Regions from separate parts of the Shinella sp. GW821-FHT11G07 genome, predicted to be linked through region 1. Evidence: riboswitches for the same ligand, from Rfam matches in the RefSeq annotation. Region 1 holds a riboswitch; each other region holds the start of a gene.
The links. A riboswitch is a leader RNA that binds a small molecule or an ion and turns the genes downstream of it on or off. The one in region 1 is predicted to bind cobalamin.
Positions count from the first base shown of each region.

Region 2: it holds a riboswitch for cobalamin, as region 1 does, so the genes downstream of both, AC1RT2_RS08000 (aromatic ring-hydroxylating oxygenase subunit alpha) here and nrdH (glutaredoxin-like protein NrdH) in region 1, are expected to answer to the same signal.
Region 3: it holds a riboswitch for cobalamin, as region 1 does, so the genes downstream of both, AC1RT2_RS30860 (acyl-CoA thioesterase) here and nrdH (glutaredoxin-like protein NrdH) in region 1, are expected to answer to the same signal.

Region 1 covers NZ_JBXARJ010000001.1:498,447-505,371, forward strand. The annotation lists gene nrdE (class 1b ribonucleoside-diphosphate reductase subunit alpha) at 1-1,276, opposite strand, end outside; gene nrdI (class Ib ribonucleoside-diphosphate reductase assembly flavoprotein NrdI) at 1,273-1,668, opposite strand; gene nrdH (glutaredoxin-like protein NrdH) at 1,682-1,903, opposite strand; cobalamin riboswitch at 2,153-2,370, opposite strand; gene AC1RT2_RS02240 (hypothetical protein) at 2,654-3,940, opposite strand; gene AC1RT2_RS02245 (ABC transporter permease subunit) at 3,943-4,725, opposite strand; gene AC1RT2_RS02250 (SDR family NAD(P)-dependent oxidoreductase) at 4,809-5,597, opposite strand; gene AC1RT2_RS02255 (ABC transporter ATP-binding protein) at 5,611-6,588, opposite strand; gene AC1RT2_RS02260 (hypothetical protein) at 6,602-6,847, opposite strand; gene AC1RT2_RS02265 (ABC transporter ATP-binding protein) at 6,849-6,925, opposite strand, start outside.
Region 2 covers NZ_JBXARJ010000003.1:313,299-320,223, reverse strand. The annotation lists gene AC1RT2_RS08015 (L-threonylcarbamoyladenylate synthase) at 1-15, opposite strand, end outside; gene AC1RT2_RS08010 (diguanylate cyclase domain-containing protein) at 177-1,235, shown strand; gene AC1RT2_RS08005 (DUF6656 family protein) at 1,284-1,889, opposite strand; cobalamin riboswitch at 2,189-2,436, shown strand; gene AC1RT2_RS08000 (aromatic ring-hydroxylating oxygenase subunit alpha) at 2,598-3,842, shown strand; gene AC1RT2_RS07995 (FAD-binding oxidoreductase) at 3,844-4,947, shown strand; gene AC1RT2_RS07990 (metallophosphoesterase family protein) at 4,963-5,616, opposite strand; gene AC1RT2_RS07985 (glycoside hydrolase family 25 protein) at 5,652-6,743, opposite strand.
Region 3 covers NZ_JBXARJ010000026.1:8,024-14,948, reverse strand. The annotation lists gene AC1RT2_RS30870 (MFS transporter) at 1-230, shown strand, start outside; gene AC1RT2_RS30865 (LysR family transcriptional regulator) at 277-1,164, opposite strand; gene AC1RT2_RS30860 (acyl-CoA thioesterase) at 1,167-2,039, opposite strand; cobalamin riboswitch at 2,103-2,312, opposite strand; gene AC1RT2_RS30855 (DUF1852 domain-containing protein) at 2,693-3,676, shown strand; gene AC1RT2_RS30850 (methionine synthase) at 3,704-4,732, shown strand; gene AC1RT2_RS30845 (flavin reductase) at 4,759-5,259, shown strand; gene AC1RT2_RS30840 (methylenetetrahydrofolate reductase) at 5,429-6,283, shown strand; gene AC1RT2_RS30835 (zinc-dependent alcohol dehydrogenase family protein) at 6,500-6,925, opposite strand, start outside.

The sequences.
Region 1 (6,925 bases):
CAGCCGCTATGTTGAGCGAGCCGAGATTGCAGGAAATGTCCTTGCCCATCGTCGCATAGGAGAGGTCGTCGTTGAACGCGCTCGGCTCGCTGACCTGCAGGATTTCCGAGCAAAGGTTGCTCATCGAGATGCGCCCGGCGATGGGGTTTGCCCGGTTCACCGTGTCCTCGAACATGATGTAAGGATAGCCGCTTTCGAACTGGATCTCGGCGATGATCTGGAAGAAGTCGCGCGCCTTGATCTTCTTCTTCTTGATGCGGGCGTCCTCGACCATCTCGCGGTACTTTTCCGTCACCGAGATCTCGGAGAAGGCGACACCGTAGACGCGCTCCACGTCATGCGGCGAGAACAGGTACATGTCTTCGTTGTTCTTCGCGAGTTCGAAGGTGATGTCGGGGATGACGACGCCGAGCGACAGCGTCTTGATGCGAATCTTCTCGTCGGCATTCTCGCGCTTAGTATCGAGGAAGCGCATGATATCGGGATGATGGGCGTTGAGATAGACCGCACCCGCGCCCTGCCGCGCACCGAGCTGGTTGGCGTAGGAGAAGGAATCTTCCAAGAGCTTCATCACCGGGATGACGCCGGAGGACTGGTTCTCGATCTGCTTGATCGGCGCTCCCATCTCGCGAAGGTTCGTCAGCGACAACGCCACGCCACCGCCGCGCTTGGAGAGCTGCAAGGCCGAATTGATCGAACGCCCTATGCTCTCCATATTGTCTTCGATGCGGAGCAGAAAACATGAGACGAGTTCACCGCGCTGCTTCTTGCCGGCATTGAGGAACGTCGGCGTCGCCGGCTGGAAGCGGCCGGAAATGATCTCATCGACGAGGTCGCGGGCAAGTGCTTCGTTGCCGCGCGCCAGCGCCAGCGCCACCATGCAGACGCGGTCCTCATAGCGCTCCAGGTAGCGCTTCCCGTCGAAAGTCTTCAGCGTATAGGACGTGTAATATTTGAAGGCGCCGAGAAAGGTCGGGAAACGGAACTTCTTGTCATAGGCGTGGTCGAACAGGTCGCGCACGAAATTGAAGGCATACTGGTCCAGCACCTCCTGCTCGTAGTAGCCCTCCGTCACCAGATAATCGAGTTTTTCCCTGAGGTTATGGAAGAACACGGTGTTCTGGTTGACGTGCTGGAGGAAATACTGCTTAGCGGCCAGCCGGTCCTTGTCGAGCTGGATTTTTCCACCCTCGTCGTAGAGGTTCAGCATGGCGTTCAGCGCGTGGTAGTCCAGCGCCGTAATCTCCGGGGCCTTGATCGGCTTGTCGAGCGTCATCGTGTCCAAAATCGTTCCAATCCATCTTTGACGTTGGCGACGTCTTCCGCGGTGCCCAAAAGCTCGAAGCGGTAGAGATATGGCACCCCGCATTTGGCGGAGATGGCATCGCCGGCGATCCCGAAGGTCGCGCCGAAATTGCTGTTGCCCGCGGCAATCACACCGCGAAGGTTTGCGCGGTTTTCCGCATCGTTGAGGAAGCGGATCACCTGCTTGGGAACGGCGCCTTTCCCGTCCTCACCGCAATAGGTAGGCACGACGAGCACGAAGGGCGCCTCCGCCTTCAGCGCCTCGTCGGCGCGGAGCGGAATGCGGGAGGCCGGAAGGCAGAGCTTTTCGACGAAACGACGGGTGTTTTCCGACCGGGTGGAAAAATAGACGAGCCCGCCCATCACCTGGCTCGCTTCAAGCCAGCGCGCTGATCATATCCGGGCGAAAGCCGGCCCAATGCTGCTCGCCGGCGATGACGACGGGAACCTGCCGGTAGCCGAGCCCCTGCACGAGCGCGAAGGCATCGGCATCCTCGGAAACGTCGACGACGCTGTAGTCGATGCCCTGGCGGTCGAGCGCGCGGGTGGTCGCGGTGCACTGGACGCAGGCAGGCTTGCTGTAGACGGTGATGGACATGGTCTTCCTCGTAATTGGACAATTGGGCGTGACAAATCGTTCAGCCATCCGCCGATGGCCGTTCGAAAAACTGGAGATGGGCAGATGGCCGCCTGAGACGGCCGGACACGAAACGCCGCTTACTCGCGCGGATGCACTGGAAACTGGATCGACATAACTTCACCCCGAAGTGATTATGCGGGACATACGGGGAGACGGGGCGCGACATCATTCCGCAACCCAACGCTCGCCTTCCGGACACCCCGCCCGTGGACATTCATGTACGAGGCAGGTCTCCTGGCTTGCGGGTCGCGGCATCCGTTCACCTTCCCAAGGCATTTGCGCCTCAGTGGCTTCATCGAACGAATGCTCGCCGCTTACAGTTGCGGGGGCAGCTCCGGTTTGACGCGGCCATCATGGCCGCCCCGGATTCCCGTCTTAGCCTTCGATCTTTTCGAATCGAAGGAACCTCGAACACAAGATATAGTAGACGAGGTAAAAAATGCGTCAACAGCTATGACGACTTATCAACGGTTTCGGTGCTGCACCGAAGTAGGCCGACCCCGCCCATCGGGTCTTTCAGCCAGAATTAGCCGCGTTCATCGATTGCGCCAATCCCTAAAACTGGCTTGTTTTGAACCGTCCGCCCGCCCCTACCAGGCATTCCTGCCCAGGCTTGCGCAGGCGCTGCGTGGAATCAGGTGCCATCGCAACACGCGCCTCACTGGCCATCATTGCAGCGTCTGAGACCTGGTCGGGATTGCCCTACGGCTATCTGTCCGTATCCGCCCTTGTTGCCGTCCGGCGAATGATCGTCGGGCCGAGCCAGCCGAGCAGCGGCAGCAAGGCAAGACCGAGCGCAAGGCTATCGTTACGTGGTTGCACCACAACGATATCCCGCCGGAAGGCGGCCGTGCCTTCTCCGCCGGTCCAAACTTCGCCACGCAGCGCGTCGATACTCGAAGGCACGGAGATCGCGAAGGCCGTCAGGTCTTCCTTTTCGCCCGTCTTGGCCGCGCGCACCTGGTAGCCGAACCCGGATCCTTCCGTCTGCACCACCTTCAGGCGGGCGAGCGGCAGGTTTAGCACATCGCCGTCCTGCCCGAAGCGGGCCTCGAGGCTATCAACCTGCGATGCCATGCGCCGAACCCAGATGTTTCGTCCTGCAACCGGATCCTGCTGCGGCGAGACGACCGGCATGTATTCCGTTTCGTCGAAACGATCCGCCTGCGATAGCGTCAAGTAGAAGGTGGAACCGGGTCGGGCGAAGATGCGCATATCCGCGCCGTTCGTGGCGATCGGCCGTGTCCAGCGCTCCTCGGGCACCACGTCGGCGACGGTGACACGGCGGCCGGCGATATCGACGACGTCGAGGCGGCGCAAGGTCTCCGGAACGGGCGTTCCGTTGACTATGAGCGCCATCTCGTACTGCCCTGCATCGAGGGCGAGACGGTAGGCCGTTGCGGGCGCCGTCACGAGCCGCAGGCTCGGCTTTGGCAGCGGGTCGGGCGGCGAGATGATTTCGACCGGCGCACCGCGAAGCCGCGCCGCCCCGGCTTCCAGCAACTTGCGCTCGTAGGCGCGTTGCTGCGCCTCGGCCTCGACATAGCGGCGAGCGAAGGTGCGTTCCTCCTGCTGGTAGGCGGTGTAGGCCGCAATGGCATCAGTGCCCCAGACGAGTTGGCCGCTGCCGTTCAGGACACCCTCGGGATAGAGGACGACATAGGGCGTGGGTTCGAGCTCCGCGGCCACCACACCATCCCGCATGACCCGGAGGGTGCCCGTGACATCCTGACGTTTCCTTTCGAGGTCGACATAGACCTGCCGGGAAAGCGGCCAGTAATATTCCTGCGTCTCGACGAAGGAGATGGCGCTGTCTTCGCCCGACAGAAGGTGTAGCGTCGGCGCATGCGAGGGCAGGAACATGTCCTTGAAGCCAAAACCATCCCAGACGCGACCGGTAATGATGACGGCATCCCGTCGTTCAGGCTCGATCGCTTTTGCAGGGCTGGCGGCTGATAGGCAAAGAAGGAGCAGGACGGCGAGGATTCTGCACATGCCTAGGCTCCCTTCCAGCGGGTAATGAGACAGGAGAGCAGCAGAAGCCCGGCCGTCAAAGCGACAACGCCGAGCGACTGCGCCACCGAAATCGCCTCCTGCGTGGCGAGCCGCTGGGCCAGAAAGGCGATGCCCGCAACGGGCGACAGCGCATGGAAGAGCGGCGCAGCGGCTTCCAGCAACGCCCGGAGATAAAGAGAAAACAGGCTCATGGTTTCCGCAGGCAGCGCCCGCAGCAGCCCGAGCCCCACGTCATAGGCCGCGAGCAACGCCACGAGCGCCAGATAGAGAACGACAGCGACGCGCACTGATCCCGTTGTCGCGGAAACGACAAGCCCCATCGCCATGACCGGCAGCACGAACAGGCCATTCGCAAGGATGGTGGCGAAATCGCCGGCACCCGTCACGCCCGCACCGAGGGGCTGTGCGGCAGCAAGATAGATGCAGTAGACGGCAACAAGTGCTGCAAGCACCACGAGTTCCGCCAGATATTTCGCCAGCACGATCGCGCTCGATGAGACCGGCCCGACCAGCAGTACCTCCAGCGTATGATGCTCGCGCTCCCAACTGAGCGCGCCGGCGAGCCTGAGCCCCAGCACAAGGCCGAGAAACACCACGACGAGAAGGTTCAGCCCCGCCAGCGGATCCGCCGTCACGACGACGGATTCGGTCTCGAACGTCTGAGCGAAACCGAATCCGTAGACATAGGCCATGAGGCAGAGTGCACTGGCGACGAGCCCGAACCACAACGATGCAAACTTGGCGGCCGTTTCGCGGCGGACCATCAGTAAGGCCTGACGGCCCATTCCAGGGGGGCGTAGTCTTGCTGCGACGGATGGGGGGCGGACATGTTCCATGGCGCGGCCGATCACATCACAGTGCGGATCAGGCCGCCGTCGATCCGGAGCGCTGCGCCATTGACGATGCCGGTGCGCGTGCTGCCGAGGAAGGTGACGAAGTCGGCCACCTCCTCCGGCTTCGACAGCCGCTGGATCAGTGAGGTCGGGCGGTTTTCCGCAACAAAGCGACGCTGCGCTTCCGGCGTTGGAACATCGGGATAGAGGCCGGCAATGAGATCCGCGACACCTTCCGTGCTGCATGGGCCGGGCAGAACCGAATTGACGGTGACAGCGGTGCCTTTGGTCGTTTCGGCAAGGTTGCGGGCAAGCGACAGCTGCATGGTCTTGGTGGCGCTGTAGGCGGGCATTTCCGGTGCGGGATTGATGCCGGATTCGCTTGCCATGAACACCACGCGCCCGCTGTTGCGCGCCAGCATCTTCGGCAGATAGTTGCGGGCCAGCCGCACACCACTCATGACGTTCACCTCGATCAGCTCGTACCAGCGATCGTCCCCGGCCTTGTAGATATCGACCGCCTCGTAGATGCCGAGATTGACCACCAGCACGTCGACATCACTGCAATTTGCAATGAGTTCGTCACAGCCCCCCTTCGTGCCGGAATTGCCGACGGCCTGTTCAAGCCGTGCATCCGGAACCTCCGCCCTTAAGCGTGCAACGGCCTTGGAGACACTGTCCGCGCTTCGGCCGTTGATGACAACGGTCGCACCCTCGCGCGCCATGGCTGTTGCAATGGCAAAACCGAGACCGCCGGTGGATGCCGTGATAAGGCAGCGCCTGCCGCTGTAACCGAGATCCATGTTCGTTCCCCTTTCAATGGACGAGCCCTGCGGGCTCTTGGCGGACCGGGAATTCCGGCCGGGTCAAATCGATGAAGATATCCTCCAGCGACGGCGTAGCCGCTTCGACGGAGAGGACCGTGTAACCCGCCCCCGAAAGAAGCCGGACGGCGTGCGCCCGTGCATCCCGCCCATCTTCCGGCGCCCGGCGGAGAAAGATCTCCAGCCGGTGCGGACCAATTTGGCGCACCCGCTCCACTTCCGGCAGGGCGCCAATTCGTTCCAGGCCCTGCGCCGCCGGCTCGTGGAGTTCCACTTGCAGGCTTGCTTGCGGCAGTCCTGCCGGAAGCAGCGCGGCCGGCCGGCCGGTTGCCAGAACACGGCCTTGCCGCATGAAGACGACGCTGTCACAAACCCGCTCCATCTCGGCCAGTTGATGGGAGGAAAACAGCAGCGTCACCCCTTCCGCCTTCATCTCGCGAAAGATCGCGCGCATGTCCGCAACGCCGGTCGGGTCGAGGCCGAGCGTCGGCTCGTCGAGGATGAGAAGTTCCGGCCGGTGCAGCATCACGCGGGCAAGGCAGGCCCGCTGCTGCATGCCGCGAGAGAAGTCGCCAAGCCGTCTCTCCGCTGCCGACGCCAGGCCGACCCGTTCGATGACCTCCTTCACACGGCTGCCCGCATCCGGAATACCGTAGAGATCGGCGAAGAAACGCAGGTATCCCCGCGCAGTCATCTCCGGGTAAACCCGAGGCTTCTCCTGCAAATAGCCGATCAGCGCGCGGAGATCGCGCCGGCGGCTAGTTTGCCGCACGCCGAGCACTTCGATCTCGCCGCCATCCCGTTCGATGAGCCCGACGATCATGTTCATCACCGTGGTCTTGCCCGCACCGTTCGGGCCAAGAAACCCGGTAATGTCCCCGCGCGCCACCGCGAACGTGGCATCCTCCACGGCGCGCTTGGCGCCAAAAGTCTTGGAGAGGGCATGGACAGCAAGGGCGGGGCTGATCACGGGATCGTCCTTCTCAATAGGGCAACGGCGTCACGTAAAGCCGGGCCAGGTTGATGACGATCATCGAGACGCCGGCTGCCAGCAGGAATTCCATCGGCCAGGCGAAAAGTTTGGCCCGGTCGTTCCAGAATTTGAGCGAGACGATCACGATAACGGCGATCACCGAGGCCGGCCAATGCGAGACATCACCGGCCATGACGGTGCAGGATCCGAGCAGCAGGGCAATGATGACGAGAAGGATGACGTTGGATCTGTTCATGTCAGATCTCCTCTCTCGAAACGTCGCTGCCTACGGCCTGGGCGATGGTGCGCCCCGTGAGCGGATCGAACAGGTAGA
Region 2 (6,925 bases), on a different contig from region 1:
GATGATGTAAGCCATGTCGCCCTTCCGTCGTTTCCGGCCTCCTTTACAGGGCTTTGGCGGCAAATGCCAAGGGCACAGGCGGATTGCTTAAAATTCGAATGATCGGGTTAGAAGGGTCGAAAGAGCGGCCTGCTATGGGTGAGGTGAACACTCCCGCACGCAGGTCCCCGCACCAGATGACTCACAAGAAATCCTCGACGACCGACATCGCCCTGCGCGTCGCAACGGCCATGAAGCAGATGGGCATCGATGGCCTGCCGCGCAACTACGAACTGGTCTACGAGGCCTATGCCGGCGCCAATCCGGATCTGGTGCGCGATTTCGTGGCGCTCGGCAAGTACAAGACCCAGGCCATGCTTGATGAACTCGGCCGGAAGTACCTGCCCCACCAGCATGAGGCCGGCGTGCTGCAACGCTCTGCCGGTGCGATCAGCGGCGAGATGAGCAATTTCATGGACCTTCTCAGCCAGGAGCGGACGTCGCTTTCCGACTACGGCCGGCTGATCGGCGAGGCCTCGCAGGTCATTCAAAAAGCGGGCGGGGTGGATATGCTCGGCGGTTCGCTCGAGGCCCTGCAGCGCGCGACCGAACAGCGCGTCAGCCACACGGCGGAAATGGCGGCAAAGGTCGCCGCGCAATCGGTCGTCATGGAAGGCATCCAGAAGGAGATGGCGGATTTCGAGGCGATGAAATTCATCGACCCGCCGACGAAACTCGGCAACCGCCGTGCCTTCAATAAGGCGCTCGCCCGCGTCTATGCCAATCCGGACTTGCCGATGCTCTGCGGTGTCGTCGTCGCCGAGGTCGATGCAGACCGCCGTTTCTCGCCGGCCCAGATCGAGGCCCTTTCGGACCATCTCGTCACCTTCTACGGCGGCCTCATCCGCCAGGCGTTCCCGGCCAACGATCTCGCCGTGCGCTTCGACGGCCTGCGCTTCGGCTTCCTGTTCCAGACGTCGGACGAGGGTGAGGTGACACGGCTGGTCGATCTGTTGCGCGCAGCGTTCCAGACGGTTGCGCTCCGCGATCCCCGTACCGGCCGCAATCTCGGCCACCTGACCTTGTCTGCCGGTGTGTGCATGTCGGACCGCGCCGACAGCGCGCTTGACCTCGCATCGGCCTGTGACCGGGCGCTCTTGGAGGCGAAGGGCGCCGGGGGTGATCTCGTCGTCGTCTACGGACGCGGCGACGAAGTGCCGGCGGGCAAGGAATGGATGCTGTACCGGGCGTCCTAGAGAAGTTCCGGCAAGGGTGCACAGCGGTTTTGCGTGCCGCGAAATGCTCTAAAGCGCGCGGATGATCTTGCGGAGTGCCTCGTTGCGGGCACCGAGCATCAGCACGTTCTTCATGGCAAGCTTCGGGTCGTCGGTGCGGAAGATCACGCCGTTGCCGCGCACCTTACGGTCGATGGTGAGGCGGCCTTCCTCTTCCGTCGGGGTGATCGCGATGGCGAAATACATGCGGCCGGGCTTCTTCGAAATGCCGGCGAAGAACTGTTCCCCGTCGCCGATCTCGGCACGGAAATTGGTCATGTAGAAGGCCCATTGCACGTTCGGGAATTCCGCAAAGCGGGAATTGGCCACCGTGATGTGGCAGTAGCCTAGATGCGGCGTCTCGGCCAGCGTACGGTGGAAGATCAGCTTGGGAAACTGGATCGTCTCATGAAAGCCGTTGATACGGTCATGCGTGACGCTGCCCGCCCGCTCCAGCTTGCGGCCGGTGCGCTCGGCCACTTCCGGATAGGAGAGGTAACGCTTCTCGCTCGGGCTCCAGTTGACGTCGCGGTCGATACGGCCGGTCCGGAGAAATTGCGTGTGTACGGCTGCTTTCGGCGGGTTCGCACGCTTGTAGGCAACGGCGTCGTAATATCGAAATTTCGTCTGCTGCACGTGGCGGCACTCCATCCTCGCGCCCTGATCGCAGACGAGTTTAGGAAAACGTCGTTAAGCAATCCTTGCTGTCGCACTCCCAATTCCTGTCCCGGCAACATCGTGGTCGCAATATGACAAGCGTGTGATGCTTGGCCACAGCATCGCCATTGTCGAGGCAATGCGCCGAAAAATTAGGCATATCGCTTTGGTATGACTGGAGAAAGTTACCCCGCCACGCCCTGGCTCTTCTGGAAACAGCTGTCGTCAAATCAGGAGGCCATGTCGTTTTCCGACATGTTGCGCGACGATTCTTGCGTTTAGATAGGAACACTCAAGGTGCCATTCCTCAGGGAGGGTGGAGAATTGGGAAGCCGGTTGAATTCCGGCGCTGCCCCCGCAACGGTGTTGGAGCAAGGTGCAGCAGAAGCCACTGGACGGGAGGTCTGGGAAGGCGCTGCACTGGTTCGGAAGGCATGACCCCGAAAGGTTTTCGACTTTTTGGACGCGGTCATGCCCGACAAGAACACTCCTCAGCCCGGAAACCAGCCTGGAGAAACGATCGTGACTGGCTGCGGCGGGCGGCCGGGAAGCGTGCACTCCGTGCGGCTTGCCGCCTGGATGCCGTCTCCTTCCGTGCGCCTCATCCGAAAGCAGTTCCAGGAAAAGTGTGAAGCGGTTTTCCGTTCGGAATTGCGTGGCAATAATTTGGATATCTGAGGATCCAGCATGGACATTCGCAGCGACGTGCTCCGCAAGCTCAAGAACCGGCGCGACGGCTACAGCCTCGAGCAGGCCTTCTATATCGACCAAGACCACTACAAGCTCGACCTGGAGACGATCTGGTACCGCGACTGGCTGTTCATCGGCCATGACTGCGAGATTCCCAAGGCCGGCAACTATTTCACCGTGCAGGTCGGCGACTATCCCGTCGTCGTCACCCGCGACCGCTCGGGCACGGTGCGCGCGCTGCACAATTCCTGCCGCCACCGCGGCTCGCGGGTGTGCACGCAGAACAAGGGTTCGTCTGCCAAGCTCGTCTGTCCCTATCACCAGTGGACCTACGAACTGGACGGTTCGCTGCTCTTCGCCCGCCACATGGCGGAGGATTTCGACAGGACGCAGCACAGCCTGAAGCGCATGCATTGCGAGACCGTCGGCGGCTACATCTTCATCTGCCTTGCCGATGAGGCTCCGGATTTTGCGCCGTTCCGCGCCATGGTCGAGCCCTATCTCGCCCGTCACCGCCTCGGGGAGACCAAGGTCGCCTTCGAAAGCACGATCATCGAAAAGGGCAACTGGAAGCTCGTCTGGGAAAACAACCGCGAGTGCTATCACTGTGCCGCCAACCATCCGGAACTCTGCCGCACCTATCCGGAAGCGCCGAGCGCCACCGGCGTGCAGGGCGCCAAGGATGATCCCGTGATCGCCGAGCATTGGGCGAAGTGCGAGACTGCCGGCCTGCCGAGCGAATTCCGCATGTCGCCGACCGGCCAGTTCCGCGCCGCCCGCATGCCGCTCATCCAGGATGCCGAGAGCTATACCATGTCGGGCGCGCGCGCCGTTGCACGTCCGCTGTCGAGCGACGTGCCGGAAAGCCATATCGGCACGCTGCTGCTCTTCCACTACCCGACGACGTGGAACCATGTGCTGGCCGACCACGCCATCACCTTCCGCGTGCTGCCGCTCGGCCCGGAACTGACGCAGGTCACCACCAAATGGCTGGTCAACAAGGATGCCGTGGAAGGCGTCGACTATCGTCTCGACGAACTCACCCATGTCTGGACCGAGACCAACGACCAAGACCGCCGGATCGTCGAGGAAAATGCCTTCGGCATCCGCTCGCCGGCCTACCAGCCCGGACCTTATTCGCCGGAAGATGAAGGTGGCGTCATGCAGTTCGTCGAGTGGTACGCCAATTTCATGATCGAACGGCTCGACGGCGCCAAGCAGCCGCTGCCGCGGGTGGCGTGAGATGACGATCGCCAGCCATTTCCGCCATTTCGACGAGCTCAATCCCTGGCACGATCGCCACAACCTTCTCGAATGCGTCGCCGCGACCGTCGAGACGACGGATGTGATGACCTTCACCTTCCGTTCGGATCGGGACAACTGGTTCCGGTACCTGCCGGGCCAGTTCGTCACTCTGGAGTTGCCCGTCTCCGAAGACGAGCCGGTGATGCGCACCTACACGCTGTCCTCGACGCCCTCGCGCCCCTTCTCCGTCGCCGTGACGGTGAAGGCGCAAAAGAATTCGATCGGCACGCGGTGGATGTTCGATCATCTGAAGCCGGGCATGAAGCTGAAGGCCTTCGGACCGCTCGGCGACTTTTCCTTCGTGCGCTATCCCGCCGAAAAGTACCTCTTCATCTCGGCCGGCTCCGGCGTCACGCCAATGATGTCGATGACCCGCTGGATGTCGGATTGCGCACCGCAGTCGGACGTAGCCTTCGTCACCTGCGCGCGCAGGCCGGACGACCTGCTGTTCAAGGCGGAACTTGAATGTCTGGCGGCCCATATGCCGAACCTGGCACTCGGTTTCGTCGTCGAGGGCCACAATCCGCGCGATGGCTGGCATGGCCTGCGCGGCCGGATCGACGCGGCGCGTCTGTCGCTGCTGGCACCAGACTTCCGCGACCGCACCGTCTTTTGCTGCGGCCCGGAACCGTTCATGCGCGGCGTCAGGGATATGCTGAAGGTCTGCGGCTTCAACATGGAGCGCTACCACGAGGAGAGCTTCCAGCCGGCTGCAGCGCCGGCACCAGAGGAGATCGCCATTCGTGCCGGCGCCGGCGAGATCGAGGTCGATGCCAATGCGGTGGCCACCATCTCCTTCACCATGGCCGGCAAGGAAGGCAAATGCCCGCCCGGCCAGACGATCCTGCAGACGGCGCGCGCCGCCGGCGTGCGCATCGGCGCGGCCTGCGAGGGCGGCCTGTGCGGCACCTGCCGTGTCCTGAAGATTTCCGGCGACGTGGACATGCGCCACAATGGCGGCATTCTCGACGACGAGATCGAGGAGGGCTACATCCTCGCCTGCTGCTCGCGGCCGATCGGGGATGTGTCGATCGAGGCGTGACGGTCGGTATTCGACCTATCCATCGTCGGTGGCCGCGACTTCGATGAAGTCGATCGGTGCACCGGCGATGTTGTCGTCGAAAACTGCACAGACGAGCTTGCCGCCGAACACGCAGGCGCCATCGACATTCGTGCGATTGCCAACGGTCTGGGGATTGGATTTCGACGGCGTGTGTCCGTGTACCAGGTGCTTGCCCCAATAGTCTTCTGGCTCATCGGATCGAAACCGTAGCCACAGCAGGTCGCGCCTGCTTTGCCGATCCAGCGGGAAGGCGGGGGATACGCCGGCATGGACGAACAGCCTGTGCGCGTCGACATGCATGAGCGGCAGCTTTGCCGCCCAGTCGAGACAGGCGGCCGGCACCTTGCCGCCGAACGACATTTCGGTTTCAAGGCCGCCATTGTCGAGCCACCAGTCGCGGTCGCTGCGCCCGTCATAGGCCCCGCACATCATGTCCTCATGGTTGCCCATCAGGCATATCCACCGGAAATTGGCGGAGGGGCCGGCCATCAGCCGGTCGAGCACCGCACTGCTGTCCGGCCCGCGATCGATATAGTCACCGAGAAAGACCACCGTGCCCGACGCGGCATAGGCGTCGATCCGGGCGAGCAGCCTGTTCAGCGGATCGATACAGCCGTGAATGTCGCCAACAGCGAACGTATAGCTCATTCGGACACTGCTCTTGCGGGGCTGTGGGCTGGCCCTCAGAAATCCTGGTAGTTCATCGGTGTAACCTCTACCACGCGAGGCCCGAGCAGGGTGGTCGTGGTGCCGTTCGCCATGATGCCGGCGCGAACCTCTGCGCTGACCGCCACCGGAAACGGCGTCTTGCCGCCGGCGAGCGTGACGATGCCGGCCGTCTGGGCGGCCGTGCCGACAGAGGCGGTCGCTTCGGCCGTGGCGTTGAGTGCGCCGCCCGCCGGGATGGACGCGGTGAGCATCTCATCCAGCGGCTCGAAGGGCTTTTCCGGCAGCAGGGCACCGAACGTCCAGGCCTTTTGCAGCTCTGCCCTGGTCATCGGCGCGACGTTGACGTCGATGTCGTTTTCCGCCCCCTTGACGCGATAGGGGCAGCGGCGCTTGGAGCAGTTCGCGGCGGCGGAGAACTGCCAAAGCGCATAGTTGTCCCAGTTGCCCATCGGGAACGCGCCCTCGATGCCCGGCTTGTAGCGGGCATACCAGAGCGGCAGGCGAGAGAGGATGCGGTATGTGTCGCGGTTGAGCGCGATGTACCGGGCGGTGGAATGGTTGGTATAGAGCACCGGGTAGCGGCCGGTGCGCGTCTTCACATGGCCGGCAAAGATCTGCGCATCCTCGAGCGACATGTAATTGTCGGGATCGATGCCCTCGATGTCGAGCACCATCATCTCGTCGTCCTGCGGCTTGGCATAGTCGAGGAAATGATTGGCCTGGTCGATCGGGTTGCCGGGGCGGGCAAGGTGATAGGCGCCCCACAGCAGCCCTTTGGCGCGGGCAAGCAGGCGGCGTGTTTCGTAGAGTTCGCGGCTCACGGCATATTTGCGCCACATGGTCTTGCAGTGCGCCACCGTGTCGCCGCTATGCTCGCCCTTGCAGCTATAGCTCTCCGGCAGGCCGTCGGAGGCTTTCGAGATGAAACCGGCGATGCGCTTGTCGGACAGCATCTCTGACCAGTCGATCTCGTTCAGCTCGTAGGCGTCGATGACGATGGCGTTTTCCGGCGTCTTCCACGGTTCCACATCCGCTGCCTTGGCGGGAAAAGACAGGGCCGCCACCGTCATGAGGGCGGCCAGCCCGGAAAGATGCTTGGGGTTCATGGACGCTCCTGTTCGATCCTCACGCCTCCGCAAGCGAGCATGGTGCGACAGACATGGTTAATGGAGCGCTAATGCTGGCAGGCCATTGACGTGCGGCAGGGGCGAGCACATATGGAACGAAAGGGACTACAGTGCGTTTCTCGTTCAAATTGCCATTCGAGCAAGCGTCGAAAGGCACTGCC
Region 3 (6,925 bases), on a different contig from region 1:
TCCTGCCGCCACGTGAAGCCGGCATCCGCATCAGCCTGGTGCTGATGGCGACGGTGCTCGGCATGGCATGCGGGGGCCTTGCTGCCGGCTACATCTTCGACGCGACCGGGTCTTACCGCCTGGCGTTCCTGCATGGTTTCCTGTGGAACGTCGTGAACCTTGTTCTGGTGAGCTGGCTGATCCTCTGGCCGAAGTTACGTCAGCCCAGGCAGGTTGCGATCGCGCGATGAACGCTTGCAAGGTTCAGACGTTCCAGATGGCCTTACACCTGAAACGTCACGCCGATGTCTGGCGTGACGTCGCGAGAAACCCGGCGATGAAATCGACAGTGTCGTCGCCATCTCTTAATCCGAGATGGATGCTTTTCTGGATACCGCTCTGACCAATCCGGACGGGGCAGACACCGAGCGCCGCTGCTTCTCGGCGCACTAGCCAGCTGGGAATGGCGCTGACCCCGCGCCCTGCCGCCACGAGCTGGAGCATCATTTCCGTCGTCTCGACATTGCGGTGATGTCGCGGCCGGCAATTGGCGGGCACCAGAAATTGCGTGAACACGTCCAGTCGCTCCGGCGGTACCGGATAGGTGAATAGTGTCTCATTCAGCAGATCCGTAGGATCGGCATGGCGTTTCAGCGTCAGGAGATGATCGGCCGGAACGGCAAGCACCAGCTCATAGTCGAACACTGGAACATAATGAATGCCGGACGTCTCGATCGGATCCGGCGTGATCAGGATATCGATCTCGTACCCCGTCAACGCCGCCACACCGCCGAAAGCAAATGATGTCTTCAGTTCCAGGCCCACATCCGGCCATTCCATGAGATAGGGCTTTGTGACCCCCATAAGCCACTGGTGGCATGGGTGGCATTCCATGCCAATCTTGAGCGAGCCTCGCTGGCCATGGCGATAATCCGACAGGACATCCTCGGCCCTTTCAATCTGGGGCAGAACGCGCTGTGCTAGTGTCACGATGTAGCGGCCAGCCTCTGTGAGACGAAGGTTGCGGCCGTCCTTTTCCCACATCGCCACGCCGTAGCGCTCTTCCAACTTGCGGATCGTATGGCTAAGAGCCGACTGGGAGACGTTCAGCCGCTCAGCCGCAGCCGTTAGGCTGCCCAAACGGTCGACTTCACGCAAGATCGATAGATGTTGCCTGTCCAGCACGGTTATGCCCGCCCGTGATTAAAGGTAAGCGATTCCGCTGTGGCGCTATCGCGAACAGGAACCGGCCGGTGGTCTTTATCGACCGCCACCATGGTGAAACATCCTGTGGCCGTAACATGCCTCTCGCCGGTCAGGAGGTTTTCGGACCAAAGTTTCGTCTCGATGGACATGGAGCTGCGTCCCACGCGCTCGACGCGCGCTTCCGCCTCGACAATTTCACCGATCTTGATTGCTCGTGCGAAATCGATGCGCTCTGATGAGGCGAGGACGACCAGCTTGCCGGAGTAGCGCGACGCTGCAACGAATGCGGCTTTGGTCATGTAGGCGATCGCCTCGCCCCCGAACATCCGGCCGACGCTGTTTGCCTGATCCGGAAAGACGATGTCGACCATGAAAACGGTGTCCGTGGCGTTCAGAGTTTCCGCTGCCGCGAGCTCGGGCAATGTATAGTTCGCCGCGTGGCCGCTCTCCGGTATCGCGACCATATGGAAGATGCCGCGCGTACAGGTGTGTCGCTGGCGACCGACTATGGTCTCCGCCGCCATCTCGACCTCGACCGTCAAGGAGCGCCGTCCAGCCTTGACCGGTCTGGCCGTGAACTCAACGATGTGCCCGATCCGTGCGGGTTGCCTGAAATCGATCCGCTCGCAAGAGGCGGTCACGAAGGGCGCCCGCCCGAACCGGGTTGCCGCTATGAAGGCTACGCGATCCATGAGAGCAAGTCCGGCTCCGCCGAACAGAGTGCCGTGATGGTTGGTATCTCCGGGAAAGACGATATCGATAAGACTGGTTGCGGAGCCGTGCTCGACAGGCTTTTCTATGGTCGCGATCTCTGTCATCTGCACTGCCATCAGGTTGCGGCCGGGCAGCGGCATGACGCAGAGACGACGGCACGGGAGTGCTTATCGCGAAAGCGGCACTCCGGGACACCCCGCCCGTGGACGTTATCTATCGCGGCAGGTCTCCTGGCTTGCGGGTCATTGCTTTCGTCCGTCTTCCCGAGGTATGCCTCAGTGACATGGATGGACGTTCGCTAGCCGCTTACAGTTGCGGGGGCAGCCTCGGCTTCAGGCTTTGATCAAAGCCCTCACCGAATTCCCTCTTAGCTCCGGACTTTCATCCGCAGAACCACGATGACGAACCAATGTCTCATGTCGCCAGAGCGGTCAAGGCGTCTATCACGGAGGCATGGCGGATGTGGAAGGTGCCCCCGCGCCTATGTCCCGTCGGTTTTGCGTGCTGAACGGGCATTCGAGTACCTCGATGTCTGAAGGCGGCTCGTGAGATACCGTCATCTCCGCATTTTTTGTCTCTGGCTTCGGCCTCAAATCATGAGCACGGCTCATGCTTCCGTGAGATAATACCATTTTTTCTCGATCGATCCCTCAGGCATAAACCGCACACCACTCGTATGTCTGGGCGGTGTGAACGCTGCCGACTGGGAATATAGAAAGTAATGTCCGGTGTACCCTGAAGTTTACGTAAATAGTCTTAGGTTTTTTCTCGGGAAACAGGGCGCGTCGTCGTGATGAATAGCGATTTCGATTTTAATATTAAGGTAGTTCAATTAGACGAGGAATATCACCCCTCAGAAAATACGCGCATTACGACCAATTTTGCTAATTTGGCTAGAGGGGAGAGCCGCCGAGAGAACCTGCACAATGCGCTGACGATGATTGACAACCGTTTCAACGCTCTGGCGCATTGGGATAACCCCAAAGGTGATCGTTACTCTGTCGAGCTCGAAATCATTTCCGTCGAGATGAGCATTGGCGCCGGAGGCTATAGTGATGCCTTTCCGCTCATTGAAATATTGAAAACAACTGTTGTTGATCGCAAAACGAACGAACGTATTGACGGCATCGTGGGCAATAATTTCTCCTCTTATGTGCGCGACTACGACTTCAGCGTGTTGTTGCCAGAGCATAACAAAAATCGACCCGGGTTCAGCACGCCGGATAATTTTGGCGATCTGCATGGAAACTTGTTCAAGTGCTTCCTGAATTCAAATGCTTACAAAGAGCATTTCAACAAGCCGCCAGTCATATGCCTAAGCGCATCAAGCAGCAAAACCTATCATCGGACGGACAATCAGCATCCCGTATTGGGCGTCGAATACAAACAGAATACGCTCTCCTCGACCGACCAATATTTCGGGAAAATGGGATTGCAAGTTCGCTTTTTCATGCCGGCGAATAGCGTTGCCCCTTTGGCTTTTTATTTTCTCGGCGATCTGCTCGATGACTACACCAATCTTGAGCTTATCAGCACCATCAGCACGATGGAGACTTTTCAGAAGATCTATCGACCCGAGATTTACAACGCCAATTCCGCGGCGGGTGCCTGCTATCAGCCAGATCTGAAGCACCAGGATTACTCGTTGACCCGGATTGTCTACGATCGAGAAGAACGGAGTCGGCTGGCGATTGAGCAGGGGAAGTTCGCCGAGAAGCACTTCATCAAACCGTACAGGACCATTCTTGAGCAATGGTCTGCCAATCACGTCCTCTGACGAACTGGAAACACAAGGTCGCCTATCATGAAAACACTGTTGCCCACGTCAACCGCCGGCAGCCTGCCCAAACCCTCGTGGCTTGCAGAGCCTGAGAAGCTTTGGTCGCCTTGGAAGCTGCAAGACGAGGAACTGATTGAGGGCAAACAGGACGCCTTGCGTTTGTCGTTGGATGATCAGCGACAGGCAGGCATCGATATCGTCAGCGATGGCGAGCAAACGCGCCAACATTTCGTTACGACGTTTATCGAACACCTCGACGGGGTTGATTTTGAGAAACGTGAGACCGTCAGAATTCGCAATCGCTATGATGCGAGTGTCCCCACGGTCGTGGGCGCCGTGTCTCGCCAGAAGCCGGTTTTCGTCGAAGACGCCAAATTTCTACGTCAGCAGACGAAGCAGCCCATCAAATGGGCTCTGCCGGGTCCCATGACGATGATCGATACGCTCTTTGATAGTCACTATAAGAGCCGTGAAAAGCTGGCCTGGGAATTTGCCAAGATCCTTAATGAGGAAGCGAGGGAGCTGGAGGCTGCCGGCGTCGATATCATCCAGTTCGACGAGCCCGCATTCAACGTCTTCTTTGATGATGTGAATGACTGGGGCGTCGCCACATTGGAGAAAGCAATCGAGGGCCTCAAATGCGAGACCGCTGTCCATATCTGCTATGGATACGGCATCAAGGCCAATACGTATTGGAAAAAGACCCTGGGGTCCGAGTGGCGGCAATATGAGGAATCTTTCCCCAAGCTACAGAAATCCAGCATCGGTATGATCTCCCTGGAATGCCACAACTCTCATGTTCCGATGGATCTCATGGAGCTTGTTCGAGGCAAGAAGGTGATGGTCGGGGCCATCGACGTGGCAAGCAATACCATTGAAACCCCAGAGGAAGTGGCCGCGACCCTACGAAAGGCGCTTCAGTTTGTCGATGCGGACAAACTTTGCCCTTGCACGAACTGCGGAATGGCGCCCCTGTCTCGCCGTGTAGCAAGAGGCAAGCTGAATGCTCTGGCAGCAGGCGCAGAAATCGTCCGAAAAGAACTCTCGGCCTAGTGCTGGCTGAGCAGCAGGGGGCCGACATGAACATGGTGAAGCACGGCTTCGACATCGTGGATAAAGCCACGTTTCGCAACGGCATGTCTCGCCTCGGCTCGGCGGTCAACGTCGTCACCACCAGGCACAGCGGGAAGCGCTACGGCTTTACGGCCTCAGCAGTCTGCAGCGTCAGCGACACGCCGGCAACACTTCTCGTCTGCATCAACCGTTCGAGCTCGTGTTTTTATGCCTTTGAGAACACGCGCCACTTCTGTGTCAACACGCTGATGCCAGGCCATGAGGACATTTCGAATGTCTTTGGCGGAAAGACACCGACGGAGGATCGATTTACGCTTGGCGAGTGGAGAGAAGGCTTAACGGGTGTTCCAATCCTGGCCAACGCCTCTGTCAGCTTCGAATGCGAGCTCACCAATGAAGTTGACGAGGCAACCCATCGCATTCTCCTCGGGCGCGTAATCGACGTTCGTGAGAATGAAGAACAGGCAACGTTGCTTTATTGCATGCGTCGCTATCTCAACGGTTAGGCCACCACAGCGGTCTTCTTTCAGGCGGGGTCGGCATACGACGCGCTCTCCTAGACGCAAAACGGCGCAAGCCGTCAACATTATGGTGCGCAGATACGTCGCGCTGTGAGAAGAGCGTCCATTCCTCTTGGTGCCGGCATTCCACCGCGCTGCCGCAATGCGAGCGAAAATGACCGAAACAGAACGAGCTGATGCAGGCAAGCTTCCGGCATCCATCGAAATCCTGCCGAAGCAGATACTGACGGTCGGCGATCTTGGCGCCTTCCTGCCGCGCGGCACTCGCGTCTATCTCACCGACATCGGCACGGTCGAAACGGATGGAGAAATGCTGACGGCGGCACGGCGCCTGCGGGAAGTGGGATGCGTACCGGTCCCGCATCTCGCGGCGCGCCGGATTTTCTCGCAGGGGGCGCTCGAATTCCGCGTCGGCCAGCTGGCCGAGGGGGCAGGCGTGACGGATGTGCTCGTGATCGGTGGCGGCGTCAGTCCGCCAACCGGGCCGTTCGCCTCTTCGATGGACCTGCTGGAGACCGGTGTTCTCGACCGATACGGGATCACCGATCTCGCGGTCGCCGGACATCCCGAGGGAAGCCTGGACTTTTCCGAGGCGACCGCGCTGGAGGCATTGCGCAACAAGCAGGCCTTCGCCGAGCGGACCGGCGCACGGCTGCGCATTGTCACGCAGTTCGGGTTCGATGCGCAAAAGGCGCTTGCCTGGGCGGAAAGCCTTTTCAATGTCGGGTTGGACATGCCAATACACATGGGTGTTGCCGGACCGGCGAAGATAACCACGCTCATCAAATACGGAACGCTGTGCGGTGTCGGCAATTCGCTTTCGATGTTGACACGTCATGGCGGCTGCCTGTTGTCGCTCGCGACCGGCTATGCGCCGGACATCTTTGTCGCGCCATTCGAAGAGCACCGCAAAAACGCAACGCCGGCGGTGATCGCCCAGATTCATGTGTTCCCGTTCGGCGGTGTCGACAAGGCGGCCGCGTGGCTGCGCAAGCGCGGTTCCTGGTAGGTTCCCCGGGACAATAGGGTTGGTGCGGAACGTTGCCCCTTGTCGGCGTGCGCCTTAGCTCTGACTCAGAACTGATTTTGTTGGCGTACGTAGGACTCGGTACCCCGTTGACGGGTGTAAAGCAGGCGAGCCGGCCGTTCGTATACCTTCAAGTCGTGACATGCCTCAGGGGCGATTTCGGAATATGGCCGAGCGAGTGGCCCTGCCATGATCGTACTACACCCGCAGCAGCGTCTTGATCGCCCGCCGTTCGTCCATGGCGCGGTAACCTTCGGCGACGTCTTCCAGCGGTAGTTCGAGATCGAAGACCTTGCCGGGGTTGATCTTGCGGCTCATCACCAGATCGATCAGGTCGGGAAGGAAGCGGCGCACCGGGGCGGGGCCGCCGAGCAGGTTCTTCTGGGCGAAGAACAATTGCTGGCCGTCGAGCGTGACGCCATGCGGTACGCCGACAAAGCCGATCGAGCCGCCGGGGCGGGCCGACGCGAGCGCCTGCGCCATCGATTCCTGCGTGCCGACGCATTCCAGCACCGATTCCGCGCCCACGCCGTCCGTCAGGTCCTTGATGCGGGCGACGCCGTCGTCACCCCGTTCGGAGACGATATGTGTCGCGCCGAACTCGAGCGCGAGGTCCTGCCGGCT